2 regions of the Mycobacterium sp. E2462 genome follow, and region 1 is predicted to be linked to the other one. Evidence: predicted binding sites of a transcription regulator. Region 1 holds the regulator's gene; the other holds the start of a gene.
What was found. Region 1 encodes HspR, which represses chaperone genes until heat shock. Its sites were predicted from a motif close to ANNTGAGTNNNNNNNACTCANNT; they were not measured.

Region 1 (16,123 bases):
TGCGTCAGCAGTGCCAGCAGCAGGTGAGCCGGCCGGATCTCCGGGTTGCCGGCGGACGACGCCGCCTGCAGCGCCGCGGTCAGCGCCGCCTGGGTCTTGGTGGTCGGGTTGAAAGAATCCACGACGCCTCCGTTCGTGTTGTAGGCAAAAATGCTTCTCGCGTTGTTCAACGCCGTCAAGGTTGAGTCTGTTCCGCTCAACTCTAGCGAGTTTTGAGCGCCACCGGCTAGGGGGTACCCCCGTCCCGATGACGCAGACGATCGACCACCCCGACCACACGGACACCAGGCTGTCCCCGGTGCCGCGCCGCGTTCCCGTCGCGTTCTGGCTCGCCGAGCTGCTGCCGTTGCGGTGGCGGTACGGGTGGACGCTGCTGCTGGTCGGGGCGGCCCCCATCGCGCTGTGGGTGCAGCTGCCGCGGGCCTTCGCCGCGGCCGCGGTGCTCACTGTGGTGGGCATCTACGCCGTCCAGCTGCGCGGCGCGCGCGAGCGCCTGGCGTTGCTGCGCTGGGGCCGGGTGGCCACCGTGACCGGCGTCGAAACCGCCTCGGGCGCAACGCGGTACCGCTACAACGTCTACCTTCCCGTCGCGCACGGCTGGACGGTCACCCGCCGGCGGTGGAGCGGCCCGAACATCGAGACGACGGTGAACTACCAGCTCGACGGGCGCCCGGGCACGCTGGTGGTCAGCGGCCGCGAGTACGTCGACGGGGTGATCCTCGCCGACGACCGCGACCCGGCGCGGGCGTGCTGCGTGGCGTCCTTCGCGTACGACCTGCGGCGCGACGCCGCGGGCGACTGGGTCGGCAGGCTACGGCCCCGCCTGCGCGCCGGCATGGCCTGCTGGCTGGCCATCGTGCTGGCCTGGCTGGCGCTGGCCGGGGTGGCGGCGACGGGCGCACGCACCGAGTTCGGCGGCAGCAGCCCCGCGGCGGCGGTCCCGCAGGCCGGCACGCTGCAGGTCAGCGGGACGGGAACCGTCAAGACGATCCCGTGCCACGGCGGCTATCTGTCGGTGAGCGGCCGACTCAACACCATCACCGTCACCGGCCACTGCACCAGCGTCAGCGTCTCCGGTGACGGCAACCGCGTCGCGGTGGATAGCGCCGACGCGGTGAGCGCCGCCGGGACCGACAACGCCGTCACCTATCACTGGGGCGCGCCGAAGATCGTCGATGCCGGCACCACGAACACCGTCCGGCAAGGCTGATACGGCGGTTTCGCCCCGGCTGATGTGCGGGCGACCCGCCTACAATCGGGGCCCGTGAGCCTTGAGGACCGGGATGCGTTGCGGGTGCTGCGCGATGCCTTCGGCCCGGACGACTCCGGGTCGGCGAGCGAGTCCGGCGAGCTGGTCCACCGGTTCTACACCCAGTGGTTCGCCCTGGACACCGCGGTGCGGGACCTGTTTCCCCCCGAAATGAGCGGGCAACGGCTGGCGTTCGGCAAGGCGCTGCACTGGGTGTACGGCGAGCTCGTGGCCCAACGCGCGGCCGAGCCGGTGGCCTTCCTCGCCCAGCTGGGCCGCGACCACCGCAAGTACGGGGTGCAGCCGGCGCATTACGAGACGCTGGGACGCGCGCTGCTGGCCGCCCTGCGCGAGCACGTCGGCGACGCCTGGACCGGTCCCGTCGACGACGCCGCGCGGCAATCGCTGAACCTCATCACCGGGGTGATGAGCGGCGCCGCCGCCGCCGACGAGGGGCCGGCCTGGTGGGACGGCACGGTGATCCAGCACATGCGGGTCTCGCGTGACCTGGCGGTGGTGCGGCTGCAGCTCGACCACCCGATGGACTACTACCCCGGCCAGTACGTCAATGTCCACGTGCCGCAGTGCCCCCGGCGCTGGCGCTATTTGAGCCCCGCCATCCCGGCCGACCCGGGCGGCGGCATCGAGTTCCACGTCCGCCTGGTGCCCGGCGGGCTGGTCAGCACCGCCATCGTCAACGAAACCCGGCCCGGCGACCGGTGGCGGATGTCCAGCCCGCACGGCGGTCTGCGGGTGGACCGCGACGGCGGGGACGTCCTGATGGTCGCCGGCAGCACGGGCCTGGCGCCGCTGCGGGCCCTGATCATGGATCTGAGCCGGTTCGCGGTGAATCCCCGGGTGCACCTGTTCTTCGGCGCCCGGTACGGCTGCGAACTTTACGACCTGCCCACCCTGTGGCAGGTCGCCTCGCACAACCCGTGGCTGTCGGTGTCACCGGTGTCGGAGTACGGCCGCGACCCGTCCTGGGCGGCCGACTACCCGGACGTCACACCCCCGCGGGGCCTGCACGTGCGCCAGACGGGCCGGCTGCCCGCGGTGGTGACCAAGTACGGCGGCTGGGGCGACCGGCAGATCCTGATCTGCGGCGGCCCCTCGATGGTCCGCGCCACCAAGGCCGCGTTGATCGCCAAAGGCGCACCCCCCGAACGCATTCAGCACGATCCGCTATGGAGGTAGCCATGCACGTCGTCACACTGCGCGATGCCGCATCCTCGGTGACCGCGCAGTTCGTCCCCGAAGCCGGCATGATCGGCACCTCGCTGAGCGACGGCGGCGTCGAGCTGCTCGGGCAACGCCGCGGGCTGGACGCCTACCTCACCGACGGCAAGACGATGGGCATTCCGATCCTGTACCCGTGGGCAAACCGGCTGAGCGACAACACCTATAGCGCCCAGGACGAGACCGTGACCTTGACGCCGGGCCGCAACCGGGTCCGCGCCGACCCGAACGGGCTGCCGATTCACGGCATCCTGGCCGCCTACCCACGATGGCGGGTGACGGCTCAGTCGGACAACGAGCTGACCGCCGAGGTGGATTTCGCCGCGGATCCCGAGTCGCTGGCCGGCTTTCCGTATCCGCATCTGCTCTCGGTCGCGGTGCGGCTGGCCGAGCGGACGCTCACGGTCACCGCCACCGTCACGGCGAGCGCCGATAAGGCCGTTCCGCTGTGCTTCGGTTTCCACCCCTACCTCCACCTGCCCGACTCCGGTCGCAGCGACTGGGTGATCGAGACGCCGCCGCTGCGACACCTGGAGCTCGACGGGCGGGGATTGCCTACGGGCCGAACGGAATTGCAGCCGGCACGGTCGGAGCGGTTGGGCGACAAGGCTTTCGACGACGCGTTCGACCAGGTCCCCGACGGCGCGGTGTTCGCGGTCAGCGACGCGTGCCGCCGCGTCGAAGTGCTGTTCCAGCAGGGTTACTCGGCCACCCAGATCTTCGCGCCACCCGCGGAGGACCTGGTGTGCTTCGAACCGATGACCGCACCCACCGACGCCCTGCGCCGCGGCGGCTACCGGTGCGCGCAGCCGGGTGAACCGGCGGTCACGCGGTTCGCGATCCGCGTCTAAACGGACGACGACGGGCGGCCAAACGGTCGCTCGACGAGTGCTGAAAAAAACACCGGGCGACGGTACTCTTAGCCCATCCTGGGCAGGAGGATGCACCGTGAGCCCTGGTGACGACCGGACAACGATCGAGGAGTTGCTGGACCGCGCAGTGCGGGCCAGCAACGACGGTGACCGCGTCACCGCAACCACGCTGGCCGGCCAGGTTCTTTCGGTCGACCAAGGCAATCCGGAAGCCGAGGATCTGCTCGCCGCGCCTGTTCGCCACGGCGAACTTCGCCGCCTGACTTTGATGTTTGCCGACCTCGTCGATTCCACGGCGCTGTCCACCCGGTTGGAGCCCGAGCGCTATCACGCTTTGGTCGGCCGTTACCGCGGCGAGGTGCGCCGGGTCATCGACGAATTCGGGGGACACATCACCTCGATCAAAGGCGACGGCTTGTTCGCGGTGTTCGGCCATCCCACTCCGCATGAGGACGACGTACGGCGCGCTGTGGCGGCGGGTTTGGACATCACCCGCGCCGTGGCCCGGCTCAGCGCCCGGGCCGAACGCAACTTTGGTGTCCCGGTCGATGTGCGGGTGGGGATTCACCGCGGCCTGGTCTATCTCGATACCGGGCAGGATGACGTCTATGGCTTCGCCGCCAACCTGGCCGCCCGCCTCTGCGGGGCGGCCGAACCCGGCACGGTGGTCGTGTCGGATGCCGTCGCCGCGTTGATCGGGCAGGTGTTCGAACTCGGAGCCCGCCCGGCGGCCCCGCTCAAGGGCGTCGACGGCCTGACCACCCATCACCGGGTGCTCGGCGAGCGCGCCGACGCGGCCCCCGCGACCCTGCCGCCGCTGATCGGACGTGACCGGGAGCGCAGCTACCTGCGCCGAAGCTGGCAGCAGGCGCGCGAGGGGGTGCTCACCACCGCGGGCGTGGCGTTTCGCGGTGAGCCGGGGATCGGCAAGACCCGACTCGTCGCCGCCGCGGCCGAACTGGCCCGCGACTCGGGTGCACCCGTGGTCGGATTGTTCGGCTCCCCGCTGCATACCGACACCGGCCTGCATCCGGTTCGCCGGCTCGTGGAACGGCGCTGCGGTATCAACCGCCTCACCGAGGGTCGTGAGCGCCTGCGGCTACTACAGGACGAATTAGCTTGCAGCGACCTAGATCCCGACACCGCGACCCCCTTGCTAGCGCCGGTCATCGGCGTCGGGCCCGAGCACGGCTACCATCCGGCCGCGGTAGAGGGCCGGACGCTCTACGAACTGATCGGTGCGACGGTTCGGCACTACGTCCTGGCATGCCTGGGCGACCAGCCCGGGATGGTGATCGCCGAGGATGTGCACTGGTTCGATCCGTCGACGCGGGAACTGCTCAGCTCGTTGTTGGCCGGCGCCGACGGCCGGCTGCTGCTGGTCCTGACCGGTCGCGACGAGAACTGGGTGGATAGTAGTTGGCCGGTCGAGCTTTTCGAGCTTTCACCGCTGACCGACGAACAGTCGCACGCGCTGATCACCGCCCTCGCCCCGTCAATCGGTGCCGATCAGCGGGCCGAGGTGCTCGAGCGCTGTGATGGCGTGCCGTTCTACATCGAGCATGTGGTGAGCCAGCTCGACGGCGCGCCGGGGGTTCCCGAGGCGCTGTACGAGCCGCTGTTCGCCCGGTTGCACCACGCTCGCCCCGAAGTGGTGCCCGTGGTGGAGGCGGCCGCCGTCATCGGGCGCGCGGGGGATCTCCCGCTGCTTCGGGCCGTGGTGGGCCACGACGTCGACGACGTGGTGGTCGAACTCGTGCGCGCCCGAGTGCTCGAACGGCGCGGAGCCAACGGTTGGCGGTTTCGGCACGAGCTGTTTCGGGAGGTGGCCATCGAAGTCGCCCCTCCGTCGCTGGGCCGGGAACTGCACGCGCGCGCAGCGCGCGCGCTGATCGACGCGGCGCCCGAGATCGAGCCTGATTGGCGCGTGGTGGCGGGTCATTTCGAGCAGGCGGGTCAGTTCGAGGAAGCTGTCGCCGCGCATCACCGAGCGTCGCTCGACGCCCGACGCCGCGGAGCCGTCCACGAAGCGCTGGCCTGTCTGACCGACGCTCTCGCTCAGCTCGCCAACTGCGCCGCGCGGCCAGAGCGCGACCGCCAGGAAATCGCCATCCGCATGGAGCGCGGTTTCCTCACCGGCGCAACTCAAGGCAGCATGAGCGGTGATGGCCCCGCGGACTATCAACGGTGCCTCGAGCTGGCGAGTAACGGGAACTACGCCGACGAACTGCTCACTGTCCTGACCGGTTTGATCGGTTACTTCGTGCCGCGGGCCGAATTGCGCCGCGCGCACGACCTGCTCGACTCGCTGTCGAACCGGATCGCTACGACGCGGCCCTGGAGCCTGCCGGCGATCGCATCGGTCCTGGGGTCGGTCCTCTGGCTTGAAGGCGATTTCACCGCCTCCCGGGAACACCTGATGCGGGCACTGGCCGACGGTTCCGCCGCCGATCCCACCGTGTTGGACACCGCGTGGTGGGTCCACGTCGACCCGATCTCGTTGGCGCACACGTACATGGCGCTCACCTACACCGTGGGTGGTGACCTCGACCGCGCACACACGGAGTTGACCGATTCGTTCCGGCGCTGCGATCGGCTGAACTTTCCGCGCAACGTCTACAACCGGGCAAACACCTATTACATGGAGATCTGGGTGCGATTGGAATCCGACCAGATCGACACGGCCGCAACGCTGGCCACTGAGTTGCAACAGCTCAGCGAGCGGTCCGGGCTCGATGTGTGGCAGCTGGTCGGCAGAACGGAACAGGCCACCGTCAAGGCGCTGGCGGCGTTGAAGGCCGGGGCTGACGCCGCCACGCTGACGGCCCGTGCCGAGAAGCTGGCGCGGTGGGTGGACGGCTCCCGGCGCATGCACCTGAACATGTTCCTCACGTTCCACGATGCGATCATCGGCCGGCTTCTGCTCGCTGCGGGCCAGCCGGACCGGGCCAAAGCCCGCGTGGAGTGGGCGCTGCAACATGCCGAACAGACGGGAATGCACTTTTACGACGGCGAGCTGATGCGGGTGTGGGCCCAGACGCTCGCCGACCCCCACCGCCATCGCGACGCGCTCCACGCGGCGCACGAGCTCACTCGGCGTCAGGGCGCGGCTCTCTTCGAATTGCGCTGCGCGCTGGACTGTTTCGTCGTTGATGGCGACAAAGCACCGGTAGTCGACGTGGTCGGCCGTTTCCCCGGCGATACCCGATGGCCCGAATTCACCCGGGCGACCCAGATCTTGTCGTGACGAGACGATCGGTCAGCGGTAGCCCTTCTTCGGCCTGTGCGGCGTGTTCGACACTTCTTCCAAGGCCGCAAGGTTGCCGGCCACGTCCCGGCTCTCGTGTTTGGCGACGGCGCGAACCAGTGCGGGGAACGGGCTGAACCGGCCTGGCGGCTGCAGGTACCAGGAGCCCAGCGCCGCCGTCCAGGCCTCCTGGTGCACCGTCCGCTGCGCGACGTTGGAGAAATTCGTCGCCAGATAGAAGGCGAAATCCCAAGCTCCCTGGCGCAACTTGATGAGCGACCGCTCGAGAAAACCGATTTCACCCGGTATCAGCAGGCGGGTCCAGCGAAGTTCCGGGGAGAGCCGATCGAGGACCCTCAGGACGTCGGGCAGCTGCTTGCACAGGATGGTATTCACGCGGTTGTAGTCGTCGGCCAAACTGTCCATCGCATGCCCGGCGATCGCCCAGACCGCCAAACCCAGGTCGAACGTGATGTGCGCGTTCAGCCCTGCCATCATGTGTTGCAAGATGATCGCCTGACCGTCGTGGTCGCCGAGGAAGGCGACCTTCCAGGGCAGGGTCGGCTGGTCGCCGGGGTCGCAGTACGCGTTCAACGCGTCGAAATAGCGTGTCGCAAAGGCGATATCGAGCGCTTCCATGCGCGGGCCGTCGTCGAAGACGCCGTCTTTGACCGCGTCGCGAATCGCCAACGTGGTCCGTTTGTAGAGAACGGCGAAGTAGCCGATGTGGCTTTGCGATGCAGCGGCCCAGTCGACGGTGTCATCGATGGTGCGCAACACGTCACCGAAGGTCGTGGGTGTGTTGAGGTGCTTCAGCGGGGATGTCACGCCGACAACTCCCAGCTGCGTGCAAGGTGATCGGGAATGTCGAAAGCCGCACGCTGCCCGCCCCGTTGCAGCCGGAACAGACCGTGAAACACGTCGCGCCCGAAGGGCCGCACCAGCTCCGACATCCGTTGGTAGCGGGGGGAATCGCGTTCCGTTTGGCCAAAAATGTGCACGAAAATCCATTGGGAGACGCGTTGCAGCTGCCCCAGGTCGTCGGTGAGATCCGACGCCGGCACCTTCAGCATGTCGGCGATCTCGTCACCCACCAGATGACGAATCAACGGCGGCACCGTCTCGTCGAACTTGTGGAAGGGCGTCATCTCGTCGAGGAGATCCATGAGCGCAGCGGTCATCTGCTGCCCTTCGGGGGATGCCATGAAGTGCCTGCGCCGGATCGCGGCGACGAGCGCGGTGGCGTCGTCGATGCCCCGAACCAGCATCGCGTCCTCGAGGCCCAGCAGGTGACCGATGACGTTCCAAAGGTGCAGGTACGCCTCGGCGTCCTTCGTGGAGACCCGCACGCCCAACCGGCGCAGTGGCCCGACGGGTACGTAGGAGAACGACAGCATGGTCCCGGCGAGGTCCTCTTGGTTGATCGGCACCCCCCAGGCGGGATGCCAGAAGCCGGGATTATGGAGGTCACGGGTATGGATCAGCTGGCGGACGGCCGCGTGCATCAGGCGCACGTGCTGGATGGTGCGAAAACCCTTGCCGCGCGGTTCAAAGCTGCCGACAGCGAGCACGTTCATCAGGAACTGCCCGGTCTCCATCACTCGTCGTCGGGCGTTGGTGTCGAGCTGAGCGGTCACGCATAGCACCTTCACCCCTTTGGCCGCCGCGTACGCCGACGGCAACGAAGCACAGAACAGGCAGACGGCAATCTGCAGTCCCCACGTTTCGTAGAGCTGCTGCCCCCGCCTGATCTTGGCCGGGTCGGCCCAGTCCGGCAGCGTCATGTCCTCGCTGAGGTAGTCCTGCAACGGTCGGGGCAAACTCGCCGGAACGAGTTGATCGTTATCGACCAGGGTGCGCAGCACGTCGTTGACGACGCTGACATCGCCCGCCTTGAAAACGGCCTTCATGACGTTGTCGGCAGACGGATCGCCATGCTCACGCATGCGATCGAGCTGCGCGTCCGTCCATCGGGAGACGTTGTCCGCACCCGCCATGCAGGCAGCTTGTCAGACGAGCGGCGCCTTTTGCGAGGGCTCACGCGCAGTTAACGTAGCGCCGCCCCGCAATAGAGTAGTGCGCTCGCGTCAGCCGCGACCCCGCCGTGGTTGCCACACCACCAACGCGGTGCTCTTGGGCACCACGGCGACGTCCCGGCGCTGACCGGCCCGCACCTGCGCGAGCTCCTCGGTGAGCTCCTGAATCCGCGATTGCAGCGCCTCGACCTGATTGGTCAGCTCGATGATGCGCTTGATGCCGGCCAGGTTGACGCCCTCGTCCTGGGACAGCCGCTGCACTTCACGCAGCAGGTCGACGTCGTGTTCGGAATACCGGCGTCCCCCACCGGACGTGCGGCTCGGGCTGACCAGCCCGAGCCGGTCGTAGGTGCGCAGCGTCTGGGCGTGCATGCCGGCCAGTTCGGCGGCCACCGAGATCAAAAACGTCCTGGCGCCCTGCCCCTTGGAGTTCTTGGCCATCAGCGGTTACCCGCCCATCCGGCCCGCGGGTCAAAGCCACTGGCCCGCTCGGCGGCCGCATACGCCTCCAGCGCCTCCTGGGCCGCACCCTCCACGTTCGGCGGGACGGCCACCTTCACGGTGACCAGCAGGTCGCCGTTGCCGCCGTTGCGCTTGGGCACGCCGCGTCCACGCACCCGCAGGATGCGGCCGTCGGCCGTGCCCTTGGGGACCCGTACGCCCACCTTGCCGTCCAGCGTCGGCACCGAAATCGTTGAGCCCAGGGCCAATTCGGTGAAACTGACGGGCACGGTGACGGTCAGGTCGTCGCCGTCACGGCCGAACACCTTGTCCGGACGGACGTGCACCGTCACGTACAGGTCACCCGACGGGGCGCCGCGCAGCCCGGCTTCGCCCTGACCGGGCAGCCGGATGCGCTGGCCGTCCTCGACGCCGGGCGGGATCCGCACGTTGATGGTGCGGGTCCGGGTTGTCACACCCGTTCCCTTGCACTCGTCGCACGGGTGCTCGATGATCGAGCCGCTGCCCCGGCAGTCGGTGCACGGCTCGGAGAAGCCGAACGCGCCCTGGTTGCGGTTGATGACGCCGGAGCCGTTGCAGGTCGGGCACACCTTCGGGCTGGTGCCCGGCCGAGCACCGCTGCCATGGCAGTTGGTGCACGGCGCGGGGCTGGTCAGCCGCAACGGCATCGCCACGCCCTTGGCGGCCTCGACGAAGTCAAGCTGCGTCTCGGTCTCCAGGTCGTTGCCGCGCCGCGGCCGGCTCGGTCGGGCGCCCGCGCCGCGACCAAACAGGCCGCCGAACAGGTCGCCGATGTTGGTGCCGCCGCTTCGGCCGGCGGCGTCGAACAAGTCGTTGAGATTGAACTCGGCGCCGTCACCGCCGACCCCGAACCCGCCGTAACCGCCGGTGTCGAACCGGCGGCCGCCGAGCCCACCGCCTGCGAACAGGCGGCGGGTCTCGTCGTACTCCTTGCGCTTGGCGGGATCCGACAACACGTTGTGTGCCTCCGAGACCGCCTTGAAGCGTTCGCCGGCGGCCGGATTGTCGGGGTTGGCGTCCGGGTGGAGATCGCGCGCCAGCTTGCGGTAGGCGCGTTTGATCTCTTCGGGACTGGCGTCAGAGGAGACGCCCAGCTCCTTGTAGAAGTCCTTTTCGACCCATTCACGCTGGGCCATGTCGCGTCACCCCCTCACCACTTTCTTTTTCTGTGTCTTCCGATGTGCTGATTGTGTGGTCTAGTCACCGGCTGCGCCGGCGTTATCGCCTGATTCGGCCGGTGCGGATTCCGCCGAATCGTCGTCGGCCACTGCGTCGACGACACCGACTAGAGCGTGGCGCAGGACCTGGTCGCCCAGTCTGTAGCCCTGCCGCATCACCGTGCCGATCACGGGGCGAGAGCCGTCGCCCTCGTGCTGCACGGCCTCGTGCAGCACCGGGTCGAAGTCCTCGCCTTCCGCACCGAACGCGGTGAGGCCCAGGCCCGACAGCGCGCTGTCGAGCTTGTCGGCCACCGACTTCAGCGGCCCGGTCTCCAGATCGCCGTGCTTGCGGGCCCGTTCGAGATCGTCGAGCACGCCCAGAAGCGGATTGACGACGGCCGCCTTGGCGCGGTCCGCCGCGGCCTGCTGGTCACGCAGCGCCCGCTTGCGGTAGTTGGCGAAGTCTGCCTGGACCCGTTGCAGGTCCGCGGTCAGCTCGGCGATCTTGGCGTCCGACTCCCCGGCCGCGGCGGCCGGGGCCGCCCCTCCCGGCTCCCCTTTGCTTTCGGAGCCGGGAGGGGCGTGCCGGACTTCACCGGTTTCCGGGTCGATCCGCCGTTTGTCGGTGACCGTCACGTGCTCGGTCGGATTGCCCTCCGGATTGCCCTGCGTCACTTGGCCTCCCGTTCATCGTCGACCACCTCCGCGTCCACGACGTCGTCGGCCGAGCCCGCCGCGCCACCGGGCTCCCCGGCGCCGCCGGCCTGGCCTCCCGCGGCCTGCGTGGCCTCGTAGATGGCCTGACCGAGCGCCTGGGACTCCTGGCCCAGCTTCTCCATCGCCGACTTGATCGCGGAAATGTCGGTGCCGCCCAACGCGGTCTTGGCCTCGGCCACCGCGGCGTCCACCTTGTTCAGGGTGTCCTCGGGAACCTTGGACCCGCCCTCGGCGCCGCGCTGTTCGCTCACGAACTTCTCGGTCTGGTAGACCAGCGTCTCGGCCTGGTTGCGGATGTCGGCCTCTTCGCGGCGCTTGCGGTCTTCCTCGGCGTGCGCCTCGGCGTCCTTGATCATCCGGTCGATCTCCTCCTTGGACAGGCCGGAGCCCTCCTGGATCTTGATCGTGTTCTCCTTGCCGGTGCCCTTGTCCTTGGCCGTGACGTGCACGATGCCGTTGGCGTCGATGTCGAAGGTGACCTCGATCTGGGGCACGCCGCGCGGCGCCGGCGGGATGCCGGTGAGCTCGAAGGAGCCGAGCAGCTTGTTGTGCGAGGCGATTTCGCGCTCACCCTGGAACACCTGGATCTGCACCGACGGCTGGTTGTCGTCGGCCGTGGTGAAGGTCTCCGACCGCTTGGTCGGGATGGTGGTGTTGCGCTCGATGAGCTTGGTCATCACGCCGCCCTTGGTCTCGATACCCAGGCTCAGCGGCGTAACGTCCAGCAGCAGAACGTCTTTCACCTCACCCTTGAGCACCCCCGCCTGCAGCGCGGCACCCACGGCCACCACCTCGTCGGGGTTGACGCCCTTGTTGGGCTCCTTGCCGCCGGTGAGCTCCTTGACCAAGTCGGTCACCGCGGGCATGCGGGTGGAACCGCCGACCAGCACGACGTGGTCGATCTCGGACACCGAGATGCCGGCGTCCTTGATCACCGACTGGAACGGCTGACGGGTGCGGTCCAGCAGATCCTGAGTGATCTTCTGGAACTCGGCGCGGGTCAGCTGCTCGTCGAGGAACAGCGGGTTCTTGTCCGCGTCGACGGTGATGTAGGGCAGGTTGATCGAGGTGCTCTGCGAGCTGGACAGTTCGATCTTGGCCTTCTCGGCGGCCTCACGCAGCCGCTGCATCGCCATCTTGTCCTTGGTCAGGTCGATGCCGCTGGTGCCCTTGAACTTCTCGACCAGCCAGTCGACGACGCGCTGGTCCCAGTCGTCACCACCGAGGTGGTTGTCACCGCTGGTGGCACGAACCTCGACCACGCCCTCGCCGATCTCGAGCAGGGACACGTCGAAGGTGCCGCCACCCAGGTCGAAGACCAGGATGGTCTGTTCCTTCTCGCCCTTGTCCAAGCCGTAGGCCAGCGCCGCGGCGGTCGGCTCGTTGACGATGCGCAGCACGTTGAGGCCGGCGATCTGGCCGGCTTCCTTGGTGGCCTGGCGCTGGGCGTCGTTGAAGTAGGCGGGCACGGTGATGACCGCGTCGGCGATGTCCTCGCCGAGGTAGGCCTCCGCGTCACGCTTCAGCTTCTGCAGGACGCGCGCGCTGATCTCCTGCGCGGTGTAGTTCTTGCCGTCGATCTCCACGGACCAGTCGGTGCCCATGTGCCGCTTCACCGAGCGGATGGTGCGGTCGACATTGGTCACCGCCTGGTTCTTGGCGGGCTGGCCGACCAGCACCTCACCGTTGCGCGCGAACGCGACGATGGACGGGGTCGTCCGCGAGCCCTCGGAGTTGGCGACGACGACGGGGTCGCCACCCTCCAGGACCGCGACGACGGAGTTGGTGGTCCCGAGGTCGATACCGACCGCACGAGCCATAGTGATTCCTCCTGATGATGTAGAGCGTCTGTGGTGCCACTATGCTGAGTGAACCCCGCTCAAGCCTGCCTCTCGGGCGATGGGCTGTCAACCCAATCTTGAGTCCGGGCCACTCAACTTGTCGATGATGTTAACGGGCTCGGGCGCCGTCTTGTTCCCGGGGGCCGCCACAGTCAGGGCACACTCGAGGGCCCGCGCTCGGGAATCGCGCCCTCCAACAGCGCGAGCAGGGCCTTCGTGGCCGCGCTGGGCGGGCGGGCGGCGGCGGTGGCCAGGTAGAGCCGCCACAACAGCTCCGCGTCGCTGATCGGGATCCAGACCAGGTTGGTGCCGTCGAGGTCATCGAGGTCGTCGAGGAAGAATTCGCTGAGGAACCCGATGCCCAGGCCATTGCGCACGTGCGCGGCGATCGTGCCGACGTCGGCGACCTCGAGCGAGATGGCGCGGTCGATCCCGGCCGCGCGAAAGGCGTTGTCGACGACGGTTCGGTTGCCGTAACCGCGGGGGGAGTCGACGAAGGCGAGGCCCGCCAGTTCGGCCAGCGCCACCGCGTCGCGGTGAGCGAGCGGGTGCCCGGCGGGGACCACCAGCACCAGTTGCGCCTCGATGACCAGGCGGGCCCGCAGATCGGCCGGCGTCTCGCCGGTGAACACCAGCAGCGCGAGGTCCAGCTCGCCGTCGCGCAACTGCTGTTCGAGGCCGGCGGTGCCGGCGGTCGCCGACCGCAGCTGCACGGAGATCCCCGGGTGCTGCGCGTGCAGCTTCGCCAGGATCGCGGGGATGTCGATCGCATTGATCGACGTCAGTGTTCCCATGGTGACCGTGCCGCCGATCCCGCGGGGGGCGGTCACGGCCCGTCGTGCATCGCGGGCCGCCTCGGTGATCTCGCGGGCCCGGGGGCGCAGCTCCTCCCCCGCGGCGGTCAACGCCACTCCGCCCGGGTGCCGGACGAACAACGCCACGCCCAGGTCGCGTTCGAGCGCCTTGATGGTCGCCGAGACCCCCGACTGCACGACGTGGAGCCGGGCTGCGGCGCGGGTGAAGCTTCCGGTGTCGGCGACGGCGAGGAAGTATTCGAGGTGGCGAAGCTCCACTCAGCCATTATCACCGTTCGTGCTGGGCCCATCACGAGTTGTCGTTGGCCGCCGGCGTCGAGGCGCACGTAGGTTCGATGCCGGTGAAATGCCCGCAGCGCAGCCCGCTTTGAGCAGCCGCTGCCGACGCGACGATCATGCCGGATGGTGCCCCGTGAATCAGCAAGCGCCCGTGACCGAGTTGACCGAGGTGCGGTGGTCGTCTGCCGCCCCCGACGACCGTTTCGCGGTGGAGAACCCCGCCACTGGCGAGGTGGTCGCGGTCGTCCAAGGGTCCGGGCCCGAGGAGGTGGACCGGGCCGTGCGCACGGCCCACGCGGCGCACCTGACCTGGAAGCAGCGTCCGGCCCGCGAGCGCGGTCGCTATCTCCGTCGGGTAGCCGAGGTGCTGCGCGAGCATGCGGACGAGATCGCGGCGCTCGAGTCGCGCGAGATGGGCAAGCCGGTCAGCCAGGCGCGCAACTTCGACGTCGAGGCCGCGATCGGCATCTTCGAGTACTTCGGCGGGGTGGTTGAGGCGTTGCCCAGCCAGGCGCGCGATTACGGTCCCGTGTTTGACCTGACGACGTTGGAGCCCTTCGGGGTGATCGCCGGGATCGTCCCGTTCAACTGGCCACCCATCCACACCGCGGGCAAAATCGCCCCGGCGTTGGCGGTGGGCAACGCCGTCGTGCTCAAACCCCCGGAGCAGACGCCCTCGGTGGTGCTGCGCATGGTCGACCTCATCGGGTCGGCGCTGCCCGACGACGTGGTGCACGTGGTGCCGGGCGCCGGGCCAGTGGGCGCCGCGCTGGCCGGACATCGGTTGGTGGGCAAGGTGTCGTTCACCGGTTCGCCGGTGACGGGTTCGGCGGTGCTGCACAGCGTGGCCGACAACCTGACGCCGACGCTGATGGAGTTGGGCGGGAAGAATCCGTTGGTGGTGTTCGACGACGCCAGCCTGCCGGAAGCCCTGCTGGCCGCCGTTGACGGCGGCTTTTTCAACCAGGGCGAAGCCTGCACCGCGGCGTCGCGAATCCTGGTGCACGACAGGGTCTTCGACGAGTTCACCGACAAACTGTGCGCCGCGGTGCGCCGGCTGCGCGTGGGCGACGGCGCCGATCCCGCCACCGACGTCGGGCCACTGGTGACACCGGCGCAGCAGCAGCGCGTGTTGTCCTATCTGGACATCGGCGTCAAGGAGGGCGCGCGCATCGCGGCCCAGGCGCCGATGCCCAGCGACCCCCGGCTGGCGAGCGGCTGCTTCGTGCCGCCGACGGTGCTCACCGGGGTGACGCCGACCATGCGGGTGGCCACCGAGGAGATCTTCGGGCCGGTGGTGTCGCTGATCCGCTTCACCGATGACGACGAGGCGGTGCGGATCGCCAACGGCACCCCCTACGGTTTGGTCGCGGCGGTGTTCAGTCAGGACATCGAGCGGGCGCTGCGGGTCAGCCGCCAGATCCGCGCCGGGGCGGTGCTGGTCAACAACTATGTCCGGATTTCCATCGGGACGGGGTTCGGCGGCGTCGGGCACAGCGGCGTCGGCCGGGAACACGCGCAGGAGACGCTCGCGGAATACGGGTACACCAAGACGATTCGGCTGGCCACGCGCCGCGAGGAGCTGCCGTATTGGCCCGCGGCCGCCCGCGTGCTGCAGGACTGACGAGAAAAGGACAGCCGATGCGGACCATCGCCCTCGAAGAGCACTACGCCACGGAGAGCTTCCTGAACGGGCCGGGCGCGTGGCTGTCGTCGCGCGCGGGAATCGTCGAGCCGATCGCCGACCTGGGCGACGGGCGGATCGCGGCGATGGACGACGGCGGCATTGATATGGCCGTCTTGTCGCTCGCCGCGCCCGGCGTCGAGCAGCTCGACGCGACCGAGGCCGTCGGCCTGGCCTGCGCCTGCAACGACGAGCTCGCCGCGGCGATCGGCCGCCACCCCGACCGGCTGGCCGGCTTCGCCGCGTTGCCCGTCAGCGCGCCGGACGAGGCGGCCGCGGAGTTGCGGCGCGCGGTGCGCGAGCTCGGCTTCCTCGGCGCGATGATCAACGGGCACAGCCAGGGTCGTTACCTCGACGACCCGTTCTTCGACCCCATCTTCGCTCAGGTCGCCGAGCTGAACGTCCCCATCTACCTGCACCCGACGGTGCCGCCGGCGGGCGTCATCGAGTCCAGTTATGCCGGCTTCGCGCCGGAGGTCAGTTTCGCGTTGGCGACGGTGG
Region 2 (16,123 bases), on a different contig from region 1:
GTGCCGATCGCCGCGGTGTTGACGCCCGCGCAGATCCTGGCGTCCGACCACTTCCAGGAGGTGGGCGCCACCACCGACGCGGAGCTGGCCGCCGGGGCGCGCACCAGCGTGCCGACCGGCTACTTCGTCGTCGACGGGCGCCGCGCCGGCTTCCGCACCCCCGCACCGGCCGCCGGGCGCGACGAACCGTTCTGGCGGGGCAACCCGTCGGTGGTGCCGTCACCGGGGGGCCGCCTCGGCGACTACCCGTTCGCCGGCCTGCGGATCCTCGACCTGGGCATCATCGTCGCCGGCGGTGAGCTCAGCCGGCTGTTCGGCGACCTGGGCGCCCAGGTGATCAAGATCGAGAGCGCCGACTACCCGGACGGGCTCCGGCAGGCCCGCACCGGTGAGGCCATCAGCGAGTCCTTCGCCTGGACCCGGCGCAACAACCTCGGGCTCGGCCTGGATCTGCGCAGCGAGCAGGGCAAGGAGCTGTTCCGCCGGCTGGTCGCCGACGCCGACGCCGTCTTCGCCAACTTCAAACCGGGAACGCTGACGGCGCTGGGCTTCTCCTACGACGCGCTGCGCGCGATCAACCCGCGCATCGTGCTCGCCGAGAGCAGCGCGTTCGGCGACACCGGTCCGTGGAGCAGCCGCATGGGTTACGGCCCGCTGGTGCGCGCCACCACCGGCGTCACCCGGCTCTGGACATCCGACGACGCGCAGGAGACGGACTCGGGCAGGCACGCGTTCTACGACGCGACCACGATCTTCCCCGATCACGTCGTGGGGCGGGTGACGGCCGTCGCGGCGCTCGCGGCGCTCATCCACCGCAACCGCACCGGCAGGGGCTCCCACGTCCACATCTCGCAGGCCGAAGCCGTCGTCAACCAGCTCGACACGCTCTACGTCACGCAGGCGGCGGTCGCCGCGGGCGTCGCGCAGGTCCGCGACGACACCAGCCTGCACGCGGTCTACCCGTGCGCCGGCGACGACGAGTGGTGCGTCATCTCGATCACCTCCGACGACGACTGGCGCCGCGCCGCGTGGGTGCTCGACCACTCGGCGTGGGCGGACGACCCGCGCTTCGCCACCGGCGAGGCGCGGCTGGATCACCGTCGGGAGCTGATGGACCTCGTCTCGGCCTGGACCCGGACCCGCACTCCCGCGCGGGTCGCCGAGATCCTGCAGGCGGCCGGGATCGCCGCGGGGCCGATGAACCGCCCACCCGACATCCTCGAGGACCCGCAGCTGACCGCGCGCAAGGTGTACAGCCCCATGGTGCATCCGCTGATCGGGCACCCGCTGCCGGCCGAGACCGGCCCCGCCCCGTTCCACCACATCCCGCCGGCGCCGCAACGCCCGGCGCCGCTGCCCGGCCAGGACACCGTCGAGATCTGCCGGACGCTGCTCGGCATGAGCGCCGCCCAGGTCGAGCAGCTGCGCGACGCGCGGGTGCTGTTCGGGCCGACCCCCGACGCCTGATGCGGGGCGGCCCGTTCCCGGGACCAATTCATAGCTTCGCTAAATTCGTCGCATGACCGTCGACCCCAAGACACCGGTGCTGATCGGCTACGGCCAGGTCAACCATCGCGGCGAGATCGACCCCAACGGGCCCACCGTCGAGCCCATGGACCTCATGGTCGCCGCGGCCCGCGAGACCGCCGACGCGGCGGTCATCGACGCGGTCGACTCCATCCGGGTGGTGAACATCCTGTCGGCGCAGTACCGGGATCCCGGCCTGCTGCTGGGCCAGCGCATCGGGGCCTCCGGCTTCGGCACGCTGTACAGCCCCGTCGGCGGCAACGTCCCGCAATCGCTGCTCAACCACGCCTGCCTCGACATCCAAAGCGGCCGGGCCGGGGTGGTGCTGCTGGCCGGCGCCGAGACCTGGCGCACCCGCCGCGCCCTGCGCGGCCGGGGCGGCAAGCTCACCTGGACCGAACAGGACCCCTCGGTGCCGATGGCGGCGATCGCCGGCGCCGACGTCCCGATGGCCGGGGAGGCGGAGATCAGGATCCGGCTCGACCGGCCGGCCTACGTCTACCCGCTGTTCGAGCAGGCGCTGCGGATCGCCAACGGCGAGTCGGTCGAGGCGCACCTCGACCGCATCGGGCAGCTGTGGGCGCGGTTCAACGCGGTCGCGGTCGACAACCCGCACGCCTGGATCCGCACGCCATCGACCGCCCAGGAGATCAGCCATCCCGGCCCGGCGAACCGGATGATCAGCTGGCCGTACACCAAGCTGATGAACTCCAACAACATGGTCGACCAGGGCGCCGCGCTGGTCCTGGCGTCGGTCGAGCAGGCGACCCGGCTGGGCGTCCCCGCCGAACGGTGGGTGTTTCCGCACGCGGGCACCGACGCGCACGACACCCCGTCGGTCGCCGAGCGCGCCGAACTGCATCGGTCGCCGGCGATCCGCATCGGGGGCGCGCGGGCGCTGGAGCTGGCCGGTGTGGGCATCGACGACGTCGACTATGTCGACCTGTATTCGTGCTTCCCTTCGGCGGTGCAGGTGGCGGCGGCCGAACTGGGGCTGGCCGCCGACGACCCGGCACGGCCGCTGACGGTCACCGGCGGGTTGACGTTCGCAGGCGGTCCGTGGAGCAACTATGTCATGCACTCCATCGCGACCATGGCGGAGTTGCTGGTGGCCAACCCGGGCCGGCGCGCACTGATCACCGCCAACGGCGGCTATCTGACCAAACACAGCTTCGGCGTCTACAGCACCGAGCCGCCGGCGCGGTTCCGCTGGGAGGACGTGCAGCCCGCCGTCGCCGCCGAACCCACCCGCGAGGCGGCCGTCGAGTGGGAGGGCGTCGGCACCGTCGAGGCCTGGACCACCCCGTTTGACCGGGACGGCAATCCAGAGAAGGCTTTCCTGGCAGTGCGCACACCCGACGGGTCGCGCGCGCTGGCCGTCCTCACCGACGACGCCGCGGTGCGCGCGTCGGTGCGCGACGATATCGCGGGCGCCAAGGTTGCCGTCAGCGCCGACGGCGGCGCCATTCTGCAGTAATCCAACCGGCGCCACACACCAGCTCGTCAGGGCCGCGAGCGGGGTAACGGTCGCGTAGGTGCTAGCGGCCTGCCTATGGTTTAGGCGGATGTTGGGGGAGGTGGGCCCGGGTGCAGATCCTGGTTACCGACGCCACCGGAGCGCTCGGGCGGCTGGTGTCCGTGCAGCTGATCGCTGCCGGCCACTCCGTCACCGGCATTGCTGAACTCCCGCATCCGTGTTTGCACGGCAACGTCGAGCTTGTTTGCGCATCGCTCCGTGAGCCGGTGCTCTACGAGCTCACCGCGCAGGCCGACGCGGTGCTGCACCTGGCGCCGGTCGACCCCAGCGCGCCCGGCGGCGCCGACGTCGACGGCCTGGCGCGGGTCACCGACGCCGCCGCCCGCGCCGGCGCCCGGCTGCTGGTGGTGTCGCAGGCCGCGGGCCGGCCGGACCTGTACGGGCCGGCCGAGGAGCTGGTCGTCGGCAGCTGGGGGCCCAGCCTGATCGTCCGTAGCGCGCCGCCGGTGGGGCGCCAACTCGACTGGACGGTGTGCCGCACGGCGGCCACGGTGTTGCGGGCCAAGGTCACCGAGAGGCCCTTGCGCGTCCTGCACCTCGAGGATCTGATGCGGTTCCTGGTCGCCGCGGTCGACACCGACCGGACCGGCGTGGTGGACCTGGCCACCCCCGACACCGTCAACGTGGTGACCGCCTGGCGGCTGCTGCGCGCGGCGGACCCACGGTCGCGGGCGCAGCGAGTCCGCGGCTGGGCGACGCTCTTCCCGGACATGAATGTCGCTCAGATACAAGAGGATTGGGCGTTCGAGTTCGGCTGGCACGCGCTGGATGCGGTCGCCGACACCGCCCGGGGGCTGGTGGGCCGCCGCCTGGGCGCCGCGGGCGCGACCAACCGCGGCGGCCAATTCCCGCTGCCCGTGGAGGTGCAACCGCGCCCGCGCCCGTCGCAGCGGGTGCGCGGCGCCGCGCCCGAGGGGGTCGACGGCGAGTTCGACGACCGCATCGACCCCCGGTTCCCGGTGTTCAGCGGCGCCGGCCTCGCCGAGGCGCTGCCGGGCCCGCTCACCCCGATCACGCTGGACGTGCAGATGAGCGGGCTGCGCACCGCGGCCGGCGTGCTGGGTCGCACCCTGGCCCTCGGCGGGGAGGTCGACCGGGAGTGGGCGAGCCGGGCCGTCGCGGTGTTCGGCCACCGCCCCTACGTCGGGGTGTCCGTGAACATCGTCGCGGCCGCCCAGCTGCCGGGCTGGGACCAAGACGCGCTGACCCGTGACGCGCTCGTTGGGCAGCCGCAGGTCGGCGACCCGCTGCCGTTCGGGGATCCGCCGCTGGCCGGGGGCGCGCGGGGATCGGTCGCCAAGGCGGTCGCCGCCGGGCGCTCCGTCGCGCTGCTGCGCCACCTCCGGCGCGACACCCGCGACTACGTCGCCGCCGCGACCGCCGAGCACCTCGACGCGACCTCGCTGACGACCCTGCCCGACGCCGGCCTCGAGGTGCGAATCCGGTTGCTGCGCGACCGCATTCACCAAGGTTGGATCCTGACCGCGCTGTGGCTGATCGACACCGGCGTCACCGCGGCGGCGCAGCGCTCGAGGGGTGCCGGCACGGTCCCCGGTATCGGGATGATCACCGACACGTCCCTGGTCGCCGGCGAACTCGCCGAGTTGGCGGCGCTGTTGCGCGCCGACCCGGCGCTGTGCGCCCTGGCCCGCCAGGGCAACGTGGCCAGCCTTCGTGCGCTATCCCCGCGGACCGTCGCCGCCATGGACGCCGCCGTGGACCGGCTGCGGCATCGAGGACCGGGCGAGGCGGAGCTGGCCGCCGCGACCTTCGCCGACGACCCGACGCTGCTGCTGGCGGCGGCCGCCGCCGAAGCGGACGCGCCGACTCCCGGGCCCGCGCGGGCCGTCGACCCTGCCCGCGGCTCGCGGGAGCTGGCCTACGACGCCACGCTTCGTTTCACCCACGAACTGCGAACGACGTTGCGCGAGTTGGGGGCCCGCCGAGTCGCGGCCGACACCGCCGACGCCGTCGACGACGTGTACTACCTCACCTGCGACGAGCTCGTCAGCATGCCCGCCGACGCCCGGTTGCGCGTCAAACGCCGCCGCGCCGAGCGGGACCGCCTGCAGGCCCAGCGCCCACCCGAGGTCGTCGACGGGGCGTGGACGCCGGTCGCCGACGGCGCCACGGGCTGAGCGCTCAGGCCAGCAGCTCGCGCAGCCGCAACGCGTTGCGCACCGCGTGGCCGCCGAGGTCGTTGTTGAAATACATCCACACGTCCTTGCCGGCGGCGCCCCAGTCGGCGATCAGGTCGGCCCACCGCCGCAGGTCGGAGTCCGGGTAAGAACCCTCGTACATGGCGTCCGGATCGGGACCGTGCATCCGCACGTACACCAGGTCGGTGGTGGCGCGCGGGATGCACGGCAGCCCCGCGCCGCTCATCACCACGTAGGCGGCGCGGCGGCGTTCCAGCACCTCGAACACGGCGGGGTCGTTCCACGACGGGTGGCGCAGCTCGACGGCCACCCGGATCTCGGCGGGCATGCCGCTCAGGAAGGAGTCCAGACGCTCGTCGTCGCGCTGTTGCTCGGGGTGCAGCTGCACCAGCAACACACCGTGGCGATCTCCCAATGTGCGCCAACAGCTTTCGAAGCGCTCGATCCACGGCTCGGGCGAGGCCAGCCGGCGGTAGTGGGTCAGCCCGCGGTGTGCTTTGACCGACATGGTGAACCCGGGCGGCAGCTGCTCGCGCCAGCCCGCGAACGTGGCGTCCTTGGGCCAGCGGTAGAAGCTGGCGTTGAGCTCCACGGTGTCGAAAACCTCGACGTAGCGCGCCAGCCGGCGCCCGGCCGGTGTCCCGGTGGGGTACAGGACGCCGGCCCAGTGGTTGTAGGACCACCCGGAGGTGCCGATCCGGACGGTCAACCGGTCAACCGCCGACGCACGTCGTCGTCCAGCGACGCCCGGACCAATGCGGCGGCCAGGCGCGCATTATCCTGCGGGGCAAGCGAACTCAGCTTGGCCGGGCTGGTCGGCAGGCCCAGTTGCCCGGCCGCGGCGGTGGCGCGGTCGTCGAAGTAGGGCCGCACCCAGGTCCACACGTCCTGCACTTCCCGCAGGTAGATGTCGGCGCCCGTGTCGCCGATTCCGGTGAACGCCTTCAGGAACCGCTTTGCGGTGCCGGCGTCGCCCCCGCTGCGCTCGGCCAGGCCGCGCAGGTCGCCGGAGTACTCGGCGTTCACCCGCTCGGCCATGGCGGTCAGGCGGGTCGCCGAGCTTTCGTCATAGCGGACGTAGTGCGCGCGCCCGAACGCGTCGATTACGGCCCGGCGCTCGGCGGCCAGCACCGCCTTCGGGGTGCGCAGGCCGGCCCTGAACAGCTCCCGGGCGGCGCTCGTCGCGATGGCCGCGTCGATCGGCTTGCTGGCCAGCATGCACAGCACCAGCAGCTGGAACAACGGCATCGGCTTGTCGCGGATCGTGATTCGCGCCTCGGCCGCGTACGTCGTCCCGGCGACGTCGAGCAGCCGACGCGCCACCTGTTGCGGCTTAGCCATACCGCCTCGCGTACCCGCACCCTGTGCCAGCGAACCGCGCGCTCACTTGGGCGGCAGGCCCCGCGCGTAGTCGGTGCCGCGGCGCACCCAGCCCTGCAGTTGGCGGTGGGTGCGCAGGGCGGCGGCGTCGACATGGAGCCAGCCGCGCATCTCGCGGCCCGCCATCACCATCGGGGTCACGTGCGGACGCCGCAGCAGTGTGTCGGTGTCGCCCACCCGGACCAGCAACCCGCCCCGGCCGCTCGCGGCCACCGCCATGTTGCCGTTGACGAGGAACGCCAAGCCGCCGAACATCCGTTTCTCCACGACCCCGCCCTCGCGGGCGAGGCATTCCCGGATCCCGTTGGCCAGGTCTTCGTCGTAGGCCATCCGCCAAAGGTAACGCCGAGCGTGACGACGGTGTCACGCTCGGCGCTGATGTGACGTCGCTGTCACAGGTAATCAGGCGGCGGCGACCGCACCTTGGGTGGCCGGTTCCAGCGCCTGGGCGACGATCTCGGCAACGTCGGTCATCGGTTTGACCGTCAGGGCCTCGAGCACCTCGGCGGGCACGTCGTCCAGATCCGGCTCGTTGCGCGCCGGGATGAACACCGTTGACAGGCCGGCGCGTTGCGCGGCCAGCAGCTTCTGCTTCACCCCGCCGATCGGGAGCACCCGCCCGTTCAGCGTGACCTCGCCGGTCATGCCGACGTCGGAGCGGACCTGCCGCCCGGTCGCCATCGACACCAGGGCCGTCACCATCGTCACACCGGCCGACGGCCCGTCCTTGGGCACCGCGCCCGCGGGCACGTGCACGTGGATGCGCCGGTCCAGCGCCCTCGTGTCAATGCCCAGCTGCTCGGCGTGCGAGCGGACGTAGGACAGGGCGATCTGCGCCGATTCCTTCATGACATCGCCCAGCTGACCGGTCAGCTGCAACCCGGCGTCGCCGTCGGTGGCACCGGCCTCGATGTAGAGGACGTCACCGCCCAGGCCGGTCACCGCCAGGCCCGTCGCCACGCCCGGCACCGCCGTGCGTTCGGCCGACTCCGGCGTGAACCGCGGCCGGCCGAGGTAGCCGACCAGGTCGGGCTCGTCGATCGTCAGCGGGGCCGGATCGGCCGCCAGCTTGGTGGTCGCCTTGCGCAGCGCCTTGGCCAGCAGCCGCTCGAACTGCCGCACGCCCGGCTCCCGGGTGTAGTCGGCGGCGATCTTGCGCAGCGCGGCGTCGGTGAGGGTCACTTCGTCCTCGGTCAGCGCCGCCCGCTCCCGCTGCCGCGGCAGCAGGTACTCGCGGGCGATGGCAACCTTGTCGTCCTCGGTGTAGCCGTCGATGGTCACCAGTTCCATGCGGTCCAACAGCGCCGACGGGATGTTCTCGATCACGTTGGCGGTGGCCAGGAACACCACGTCGGACAGATCCAGGTCCAGGTCCAGGTAGTGGTCGCGGAACGTGTGGTTCTGCGCCGGGTCCAGCACCTCGAGCAGCGCCGCGCTCGGGTCGCCGCGGTAGTCGGAGCCCACCTTGTCGATCTCGTCCAGCAGCACGACGGGGTTCATCGATTTCGCCTCGCCGATCGCGCGGACGATCCGGCCCGGCAACGCACCGACGTAGGTGCGCCGGTGGCCACGGATCTCCGCCTCGTCGCGCACGCCGCCCAGCGCGACGCGCACGAAGGAGCGGCCCAGCGCCCGCGCGACGCTCTCACCCAGCGAGGTCTTGCCGACGCCGGGAGGGCCGGCCAGCACCATCACCGCGCCGGAGCCGCGACCGCCGACGACCTGCAGCCCGCGCTGCGCCCGGCGGGCGCGCACGGCCAGGTACTCGACGATGCGGTCCTTGACGTCGTCCAGCCCGTGGTGGTCGGCGTCCAGCACCGCCCGCGCGGCCACCAGGTCGGTCGAGTCTTCGCTTTTGACGTTCCACGGCAGGTCCAGCACGGTGTCCAGCCAGGTGCGGATCCAGCCGCTCTCCGGGCTTTGGTCGCTGGACCGTTCCAGCTTGCCGACCTCACGCAGCGCGGCCTCCCGCACCTTCTCGGGCAGGTCGGCGGCCTCGACGCGGGTCCGGTAGTCCTCGGACCCGTCCGGTTCGCCTTCCCCGAGTTCCTTGCGGATCGCCGCCAGCTGCTGGCGCAGCAGGAACTCCTTCTGGGTCTTCTCCATGCCCTCGCGGACGTCCTCGGCGATCTTGTCGTTGACCTCCACCTCGGCGAGGTGGTCAGCGGTCCACTCGATCAGCACCCGCAGCCGCTCGGTCACGTCGACGGTCTCCAGCAACTGCCGCTTCTGCTCGTTGCTGAGGTAGGACGCGTACCCGGAGGTGTCGGCCAGCGCCGACGGATCGGTCAGCCGGTTGACGTAGTCGATGATCTCCCACGCCTCGCGCCGTTGCAGCATCGCGAGCAGCAGCTTCTTGTACTCGGCCACCAGCGTCTTGATCTCGTCGGTGGTCGCGGCGTCGGGCACCTCGGTCACCTCGACCCACAGCGCGGCGCCGGGCCCGGACGCGCCGGCCCCGATCTGCGCCCGGCGCTCGCCACGTACCACGGCGGCGGTGCCGCCGCCGGCCACGCGTCCGACCTGCAGAATCTTCGCGATCACCCCGTGGGTGGGGTAGCGGTCATCGAGGCGCGGGGCGATGAGCAGCTGCCCGGAGTCGCTCGCCTGCGCGGCGTCGATCGCCGCCCGAGCGGCGTCGTCCAGCGCGATCGGCACGACCATGCCCGGCAACACGATGGTGTCGGTGACAAACAGCACCGGCACCGACTTGGCTTCAGCCATCAATCCTCCAAAAGTTGAGTCTGATGCGCTTAACCCAGGAGGTGGCCGGTTTGTTCCCGCGGCCGGGTCGGTTCGTCGAACGTGAAGCTAACTTCACGCTCGACGACGAACGTGAAACTGGCTTCACGCTCGATCGGCTAGCCCGGCCCCAGGCGGCGCAGCTGCGTCACGTGCCGGGGCGAGAGCTCCTCGAGGCAGGTGACGCCCAGCAGCCGCATCGTGCGGGTCAGCCCCTCGGCCAGGATGTCGATCGCGCGGGTCACGCCGGCCTCGCCGCCGGCCATCAGCCCGTACAGGTAGGCCCGCCCGACCAGGGTGCAGCGCGCCCCGAGCGCGATCGCCGCCACGATGTCGGCGCCCGACATGATGCCGGTGTCGACCAAGATCTCGGTGTCCGCGCCGAATTCGCGCGCCACCGCGGGCAGCAGGTGGAACGGCACCGGGGCCCGATCCAGCTGGCGCCCACCGTGATTGGACAACACGAGGCCGTCGACGCCGCGCTCGACGACGGCGCGGGCGTCCTCGAGCGTCTGGATGCCCTTGACCACCAGCTTGCCGGGCCACTGCGCCTTGATCCACTCCAGGTCGTCGAAGGTCAGGCTGGGGTCGAACATCGTGCTCAGGTATTCCGCGACGGTGCCCGGCCACCGGTCCAGCGACGCGAACGCCAGCGGCTCGGTGGTCAGCAGGTCGAACCACCACTTCGGGTGGGGCACCGCATCTAAGACGGTGCGCAGCGTCAGCGTCGGCGGGATGGTCATGCCGTTGCGGTTGTCGCGCAACCGGGCGCCGGAGACCGGCACGTCGACCGTGGCCAGCAGCGTGTCGAAACCCGCGTCGGCGGCGCGTCGCACCAGCGCCATCGAGCGCTCCCGGTCGCGCCACATGTACAGCTGAAACCACTTGCGGCCCTGGGGAACAGCGCTCACCAGGTCCTCGATGGCGCAGGTGCCCAAAGTAGACAGCGAAAACGGGATTCCCGCCGCGGCGGCCGCCCGCGCCCCGGCGATCTCGCCCTCGGTGTGCATCAGCCGGGTGAAGCCGGTGGGCGCGATCCCGAAGGGCAGCTCGACGGACCGCCCGAGCACCTCCCAGCCGGTGCTCACGCTGCTCACGTCACGCAGGATCGTGGGGTGAAATTCGATGTCGCGGAACGCTTGTCGGGCACGCTCGATGGACAGCTCGTCTTCGGCGGCCCCGTCCGTGTAGTCGAACGCCGCCCTGGGCGTGCGCCGCTTGGCGATGCGGCGCAAGTCCTCGATGCTGAAGGCGTTGGCGAGCCGCCGCTTGGTCGCGCTGAACTGTGGCCGCTTGAACTGCATCAGCGGAGCGAGATCGTGGAAGCTGGGCACTCGTCGATTGACCGCCATATGTGCCACCGTAGTCATATGGATCCCGTCGGCGACCCCTTCGACCTCGCCCGTTTCGTCGAGGCGCAGGAACCCGTGTACGACGACGTCGTCGACGAACTGCGTAATGGCCGAAAACGCAGTCACTGGATGTGGTTTGTGTTCCCACAGCTGCGCGGCCTGGGCGGCAGCGCGATGGCGGTGCGCTATGGCATCGCCTCGCTGGAGGAAGCCGGCGCCTACCTGCGCCACGACCTGCTGGGGCCGCGGCTGCGCGAATGCACGGATCTGGTGAACCGGGTGCGGGGACGCACGGCGGGCGAGATCTTCGGTTCGCCCGACGACGTGAAACTGCGGTCGTCGATGACGCTGTTCGCCCGCGCCACCGACGACAACGACGCGTTCGTCGCCGTGCTCGACCGCTACTACGGCGGCGAGGAGGATCCCGTCACGGTGGCCCGCCTCGGCGGTGCCTAGCGCGGGCTCAGGATCCGCCAGCCGTGCGGTTCCACCGTCACCGCGTCGACGACCTCCGGCGGCGGCGCGGCTGACCCGCCGAGGACCTCAGCGCGCCCCACGCCCCAGTCCGACACCGCGACCCGCAGCGGCTTGTCGTCGATGTTGAGGGCGACCAACAGGGCGTCGTCGCCGCTGCGCGCGGCGTAGACGTAATGGCGGTTTTCCAGGCGCGCCGCGGTGGTCGATGCCCGGTGCAACCACGGGTGGCGGCGGCGCAACCCGATCAGAAATTGGTGCAGACTCCACACCTCGGCGCCGAACGCGTCCAAAGGCTGTGGGGGAGAGCCGAATTCGGGGCGCACAGCGTCGTCGCCACCGAACCGTTCCTCCTTGACGGCGCGGAATCCGAACTCATCGCCGGCGTAGATGCTGGGGACGCCGCCAACGGTGAGTAGCAACACCAGCGCGTGCGCCAGGTGGCGGGAGTCGTCGAGCTGGCTCGCGATGCGGGTGACGTCGTGGTTGCCGACGAAGGTGAGCGGGGCGAACCGGCGAAGAAAGTCGTTGTGCCGCTGCAGGGCCCAATCGAGCTCGAAGAAATTGCCGTCGTTCAGACCGCTCCAGATCGCCTTCCACAATTCGTACTGGGTTGCCGAGTCGAACCTGGCCGCCTCGACCGCGGCGGCGTAGTCGCCGTGGATCAACTCCCCGACGAACCAGGCGTCGGGGTGGCGCTCCCGCGCCCGCGGCAGCGCGGCGGCCCAAAACCGTGGTGGTACGGCGTAAGCGGCGTCGAGGCGCCATCCGTCGGCGCCGCGGTCCAGCCAGTGGCTGAGTACGTTCACGGTGTAGTCGAGGACTTCGGGGTTGTCGTGGTTGAGGGTGATCAGGCCGTCGTGACCCTCGAAGGTGTGGAATCGGCCGGGGCGCCCGCGAAACCAGCGCGCGGCCGCGGCGTGATCGGCCGCGGCGACGTCCGCGGCGGCGCGATAGCGGGCGAAGTCCTGGCCGACGTGGTTGAACACCCCGTCGAGCAGCACCCGCAGCCCGCGCCGGTGCGCCTCGGCGATCAGGTGGTCGAAGTCCGCGTCATCACCGAGCCGCGGGTCAATGCGGTAGTGATCGGTGGTGTCGTATCCGTGCGTGCGCGAGGCGAAGATCGGGCCCAGCGCCAGGCCGGAGGCGCCCAACGCGACGGCGTGGTCCAGCCAGTCGACGAGCCGCCGCAGCCGGTGTTCCTCGGGCCGCGGCGGCTCATTCGACGCCGCCGTGGGATAGGCGCCCACGAAGCCCAGGGGATAGACGTGCCACCAGATGGCGTGGTCGACCCAGGACAGCCCCGTCACGGCGCGGCGATCAGCCGACGCCCGCCAGCGTCTGGGCCGCGGCGATCGCCTGGGCAACCCCGGAGACGATGGCCGCGGCCTTCAACGCTTCCTGGATGGATTCGCGGCTGACGCCCGCCTCGCGCAGCGTGTGCTCGTGGGCGGCGACGCAGTCGGGGCACCCGTTGATCGACGACACCGCGAAACACCACAGCTCGAAGTTCGCCTTCGCCACGCCGGGGTTGGCGATGATGTTCATCCGCAGCCCCGCGCGCAGGTCGTCGTACTTGCCGTCGAGGAACCCGCGGCCGCGGTAGAACACGTTGTTCATCGCCATGATCGACGCCGCGCCCAGGGCGGCGTGGTAGGCCTCGGCGGACAGCGTGTCGGCCGCCTCGGTGCCAATCTCGCTGAGCACCTGCGGGTTTCGTGTGGCCGCGGCGCAGGCCAACAGAGTGCCCCAGAGCTGCTCCTCGTTGAGCTCGGTGGTGCGGCTGATCGAGCCGAGGTTCAGCTTGAGGTCCTTGGCGTACTCGGGCAGCGCTTCTTTGAGGTTGTCTATGCTCATCCTGGTCTCCTCGTCCGACCTCTCGACCTTAGGGGGAATGACCGAAGTCCGGGCCTTTAATCAGGCCCGGACCACGGATCACGCGCGGGCGCCGCTCAGGCGGAAGCCTTGAGCAACTCGCCGGCGTTCAGCGTCGGGTCGCCCTTGCGCCAGTTGCAGGCGCACAGCTCGTCGGATTGCAGCGCGTCGAGGACTCGCAGCACCTCTTCGACGTTGCGGCCCACGGAACCGGCCGTCACGGAGACGAACTGGATCTCGTTGTTGGGGTCGACGATGAAGGTGGCCCGGTCGGCCACGCCGCCGGCGTTGAGGACGCCGGTGGCCAGGCTCAGCTCCCGCTTGATGTCCGACAGCATGGGGAACGGCAGGTTCTTCAGGTCCTCGTGCTGGGCGCGCCAGTTGAAGTGGACGAACTCGCTGTCGATGGACACCCCGAGCACCTGCGCGTCGCGGTCGGCAAACTCGTCGTTCAGCTTGCCGAACGCCGCGATCTCGGTGGGGCACACGAAGGTGAAGTCCTTGGGCCAGAAGAACACCACGCGCCACTTGCCCTCGTAGTCGTCGCTGCTGACCGTCGTGAAGTAGTCCTCGGGCTGCTTGGCGTCGACCTTGGACAGATCACCCGCGATGAGCGCGGTGAGTTCGTAGGCGGGGAACTGGTCGCCGATGGTCAACAAAGGCATATCGCTCCTTAATTGGATCAAGTCAAGTTTGGTGGTCTACGCCCATGGTGCCGTCTACCCTTGTTGAAGTAAAGGTGATATTTCCCACTACACTTATAGGCATGCCCGATAAGAGTTATCAGCCCACGATCGCCGGCCTGCGGGCGTTCGTCGCAGTGGCGGAGAAGCGTCAATTCAGCAGTGCCGCAACGGCTCTCGGCCTCAGCCAGTCCACCTTGTCGCAGGCGCTGGCCGCCCTGGAGGGCGGCCTGGGCACCCGGCTGGTCGAGCGGTCGACCCGGCGTGTCCTCTTGACGGCGGAGGGCGCGCAGCTGCTGCCGCGCGCGCAGGCCGTCGTCGACGCGGCAGACGCGTTCACGGCCGCGGCCGCCGGCTCCGCCGACCCGTTGCGCAGCGGGATGCGCCTGGGGCTCATCCCGACGGTCGCGCCGTATGTGCTGCCGACGGTGCTGGCGGGGCTCGCCGAGGAGTTGCCCGGGCTGAACCTGCGCGTCATCGAGGACCAGACCGAACGCCTGCTCACGGTGCTGCGGGAGGGGGCGCTGGACGCGGCGCTGATCGCCCTGCCCGCGGACGTCGGCGGTGTCACCGCAATCCCCATCTACGACGAGGATTTCGTGCTGGCGTTGCCGCCCGCACACCCGCTGTCCGGCAAGCGTCGGGTGCCCACCACGGCGCTCGCCGAGTTGCCGCTGTTGCTGCTGGACGAGGGGCACTGCCTGCGCGACCAGGCGCTCGAGGTATGCCACATCGCGGGGGTGCGCCCCGACCTGGCCAACACCCGGGCGGCGTCGCTGGCGACCGCGGTGCAGTGCGTGACCGGGGGGCTCGGCGTGACTCTGATCCCGCAGACCGCCGTGCCGGTCGAGGCCTCTCGCAGCCGGCTCGGCCTGGCGCAGTTCGCGGCCCCCCGGCCGGGTCGGCGGATCGGGCTGGTGTACCGGTCCTCCAGCGGCCGCGACGAGTCCTACCGCCGGCTCGCCGCGACGATCGGTGAACTGGTCGGCAGTCAACACCAGGTCCGGCTGGTGAAATAGGCCGCGCCCGCGGCGGTAGGTTCGGCGCATGGAGAAGGTGATCGCGGTGCTGATGCGCGCCGAGCCGGACGACGACTGGTGCGCCCGGCAGCGGGGCCCCGTCGCCGACGCGCTGCTGCAACTGGGACTGCCGGGACTGGCGATCAATGTCCGCGACGCCCCGGTGCGGAACTCGCTGATGACCCTGACCACGCTGGACCCGCCGGCCGCCGCGGTGGTCAGCATGTGGACGCAGCAGTGCTACGGCGACCAGCTGCGAGCGGCGCTCGGGCTGCTCGCCGGCGAGTGCGAACGGCTCGCCGCCTACCTGGTGACCGAGTCGGTGCCGCTCGAGGCGCCCGCCGTCGAGCCGGGGACCGCGACACCGGGATTGGCCAACGTCGCGCTGCTGCGCCGGCCCGCCGGCCTGGACCGGGAGACGTGGCTGGCGCGCTGGCAAGGCGACCACACGCCGGTGGCCATCGAGACGCAGTCGACGTTCGGTTACACCCAGAACTGGGTGGTGCGAGCCCTGACTCCCGACGCGCCGGGAATCGCCGCCATCGTCGAGGAGTTGTTCCCGGCGGAGGCCGTCACCGACCTCAGGGCGTTCTTCGGCGCCGCCGACGACGCCGATCTGCACGACCGCCTGAGCCGGATGGTCGCCAGTACAACAGCATTCGGCGCCAACGAGAACATCGACACCGTGCCCACCAGCCGGTACGTGCTCCGCTCGCCGTTCAAGGACTGAGGTGGTGGTCGTATGACAACGCTGGACGAGGCCGTCGGGCTGGCGGCGGCGGACAGCGGGCTGGCGGTGATCTCGACGGTCCGCGCCGACTCGACGGTGCAGGCGTCGCTGGTCAACGTCGGCCTGTTGACGCACCCCGACGGGGGCCAACGGGTGCTCGGCTTCACCACCTACGGCAAGGTCAAGCTCGCCAACCTGCGGGCGCGCCCGCAGCTAGCGGTCACCTTCCGCGACGGATGGCGCTGGGCCACCGTCGAGGGCCGCGCCGAACTGGTCGGCCCCGACGACCCGCGGCCGTGGCTCGCCGACCCCGACCGGCTGCGGCTGCTGCTGCGCGAGGTGTTCACCGCCGCGGGGGGCACCCACGACGACTGGGACACCTACGACCGGGTGATGGCCGACGAGAGGCGCGCCGTCGTGCTGATCGACCCGACCCGGGTCTACAGCAACGGTTGAGGCCGATAGGCTCTCAAGCCGTGACGCTGCAGATCAACGACGATAAGCGGGTACGCACTCTCACGCTGAATCGGCCGGAGGCGCTGAACGCCTTCAACGAGGCGCTCTACGACGCCACGGCCGAGGCGCTGTTGGCCGCCGCCGACGATCCGGAGGTGGCGGTCGTGCTGCTCACCGGCGCGGGCCGCG

Region 2: lon (endopeptidase La) is a predicted target of HspR. The motif match lies at 9,340-9,362, and genes of this name have one in related genera.

What each region holds. Positions count from the first base shown of each region.
Region 1 covers NZ_LZKC01000111.1:1,448-17,570, reverse strand. Annotated here, with positions in the region: gene clpB (ATP-dependent chaperone ClpB) at 1-122, opposite strand, end outside; gene A5714_RS27570 (DUF3060 domain-containing protein) at 836-1,210, shown strand; gene A5714_RS05355 (FAD-binding oxidoreductase) at 1,265-2,446, shown strand; gene A5714_RS05350 (aldose 1-epimerase) at 2,449-3,339, shown strand; gene A5714_RS05345 (adenylate/guanylate cyclase domain-containing protein) at 3,437-6,607, shown strand; gene A5714_RS05340 (DUF5995 family protein) at 6,620-7,435, opposite strand; gene A5714_RS05335 (oxygenase MpaB family protein) at 7,432-8,604, opposite strand; gene A5714_RS05330 (heat shock protein transcriptional repressor HspR) at 8,695-9,084, opposite strand; gene dnaJ (molecular chaperone DnaJ) at 9,084-10,262, opposite strand; gene grpE (nucleotide exchange factor GrpE) at 10,323-10,961, opposite strand; gene dnaK (molecular chaperone DnaK) at 10,958-12,823, opposite strand; gene A5714_RS05310 (LysR family transcriptional regulator) at 12,997-13,917, opposite strand; gene A5714_RS05305 (aldehyde dehydrogenase) at 14,072-15,562, shown strand; gene A5714_RS05300 (amidohydrolase family protein) at 15,580-16,123, shown strand, end outside.
Region 2 covers NZ_LZKC01000298.1:2,588-18,710, reverse strand. Annotated here, with positions in the region: gene A5714_RS15040 (CoA transferase) at 1-1,467, shown strand, start outside; gene A5714_RS15035 (acetyl-CoA acetyltransferase) at 1,520-3,004, shown strand; gene A5714_RS15030 (hypothetical protein) at 3,115-5,202, shown strand; gene A5714_RS15025 (DUF72 domain-containing protein) at 5,207-5,932, opposite strand; gene A5714_RS15020 (endonuclease) at 5,929-6,564, opposite strand; gene A5714_RS15015 (TfoX/Sxy family protein) at 6,607-6,933, opposite strand; gene lon (endopeptidase La) at 7,006-9,327, opposite strand; gene A5714_RS15005 (alpha-hydroxy acid oxidase) at 9,465-10,697, opposite strand; gene A5714_RS15000 (DUF1810 domain-containing protein) at 10,716-11,153, shown strand; gene A5714_RS14995 (alpha-amylase family glycosyl hydrolase) at 11,150-12,481, opposite strand; gene A5714_RS14990 (alkyl hydroperoxide reductase) at 12,492-13,028, opposite strand; gene A5714_RS14985 (peroxiredoxin) at 13,124-13,711, opposite strand; gene A5714_RS14980 (hydrogen peroxide-inducible genes activator) at 13,813-14,748, shown strand; gene A5714_RS14975 (EthD domain-containing protein) at 14,777-15,478, shown strand; gene A5714_RS14970 (TIGR03618 family F420-dependent PPOX class oxidoreductase) at 15,491-15,934, shown strand; gene A5714_RS14965 (enoyl-CoA hydratase/isomerase family protein) at 15,955-16,123, shown strand, end outside.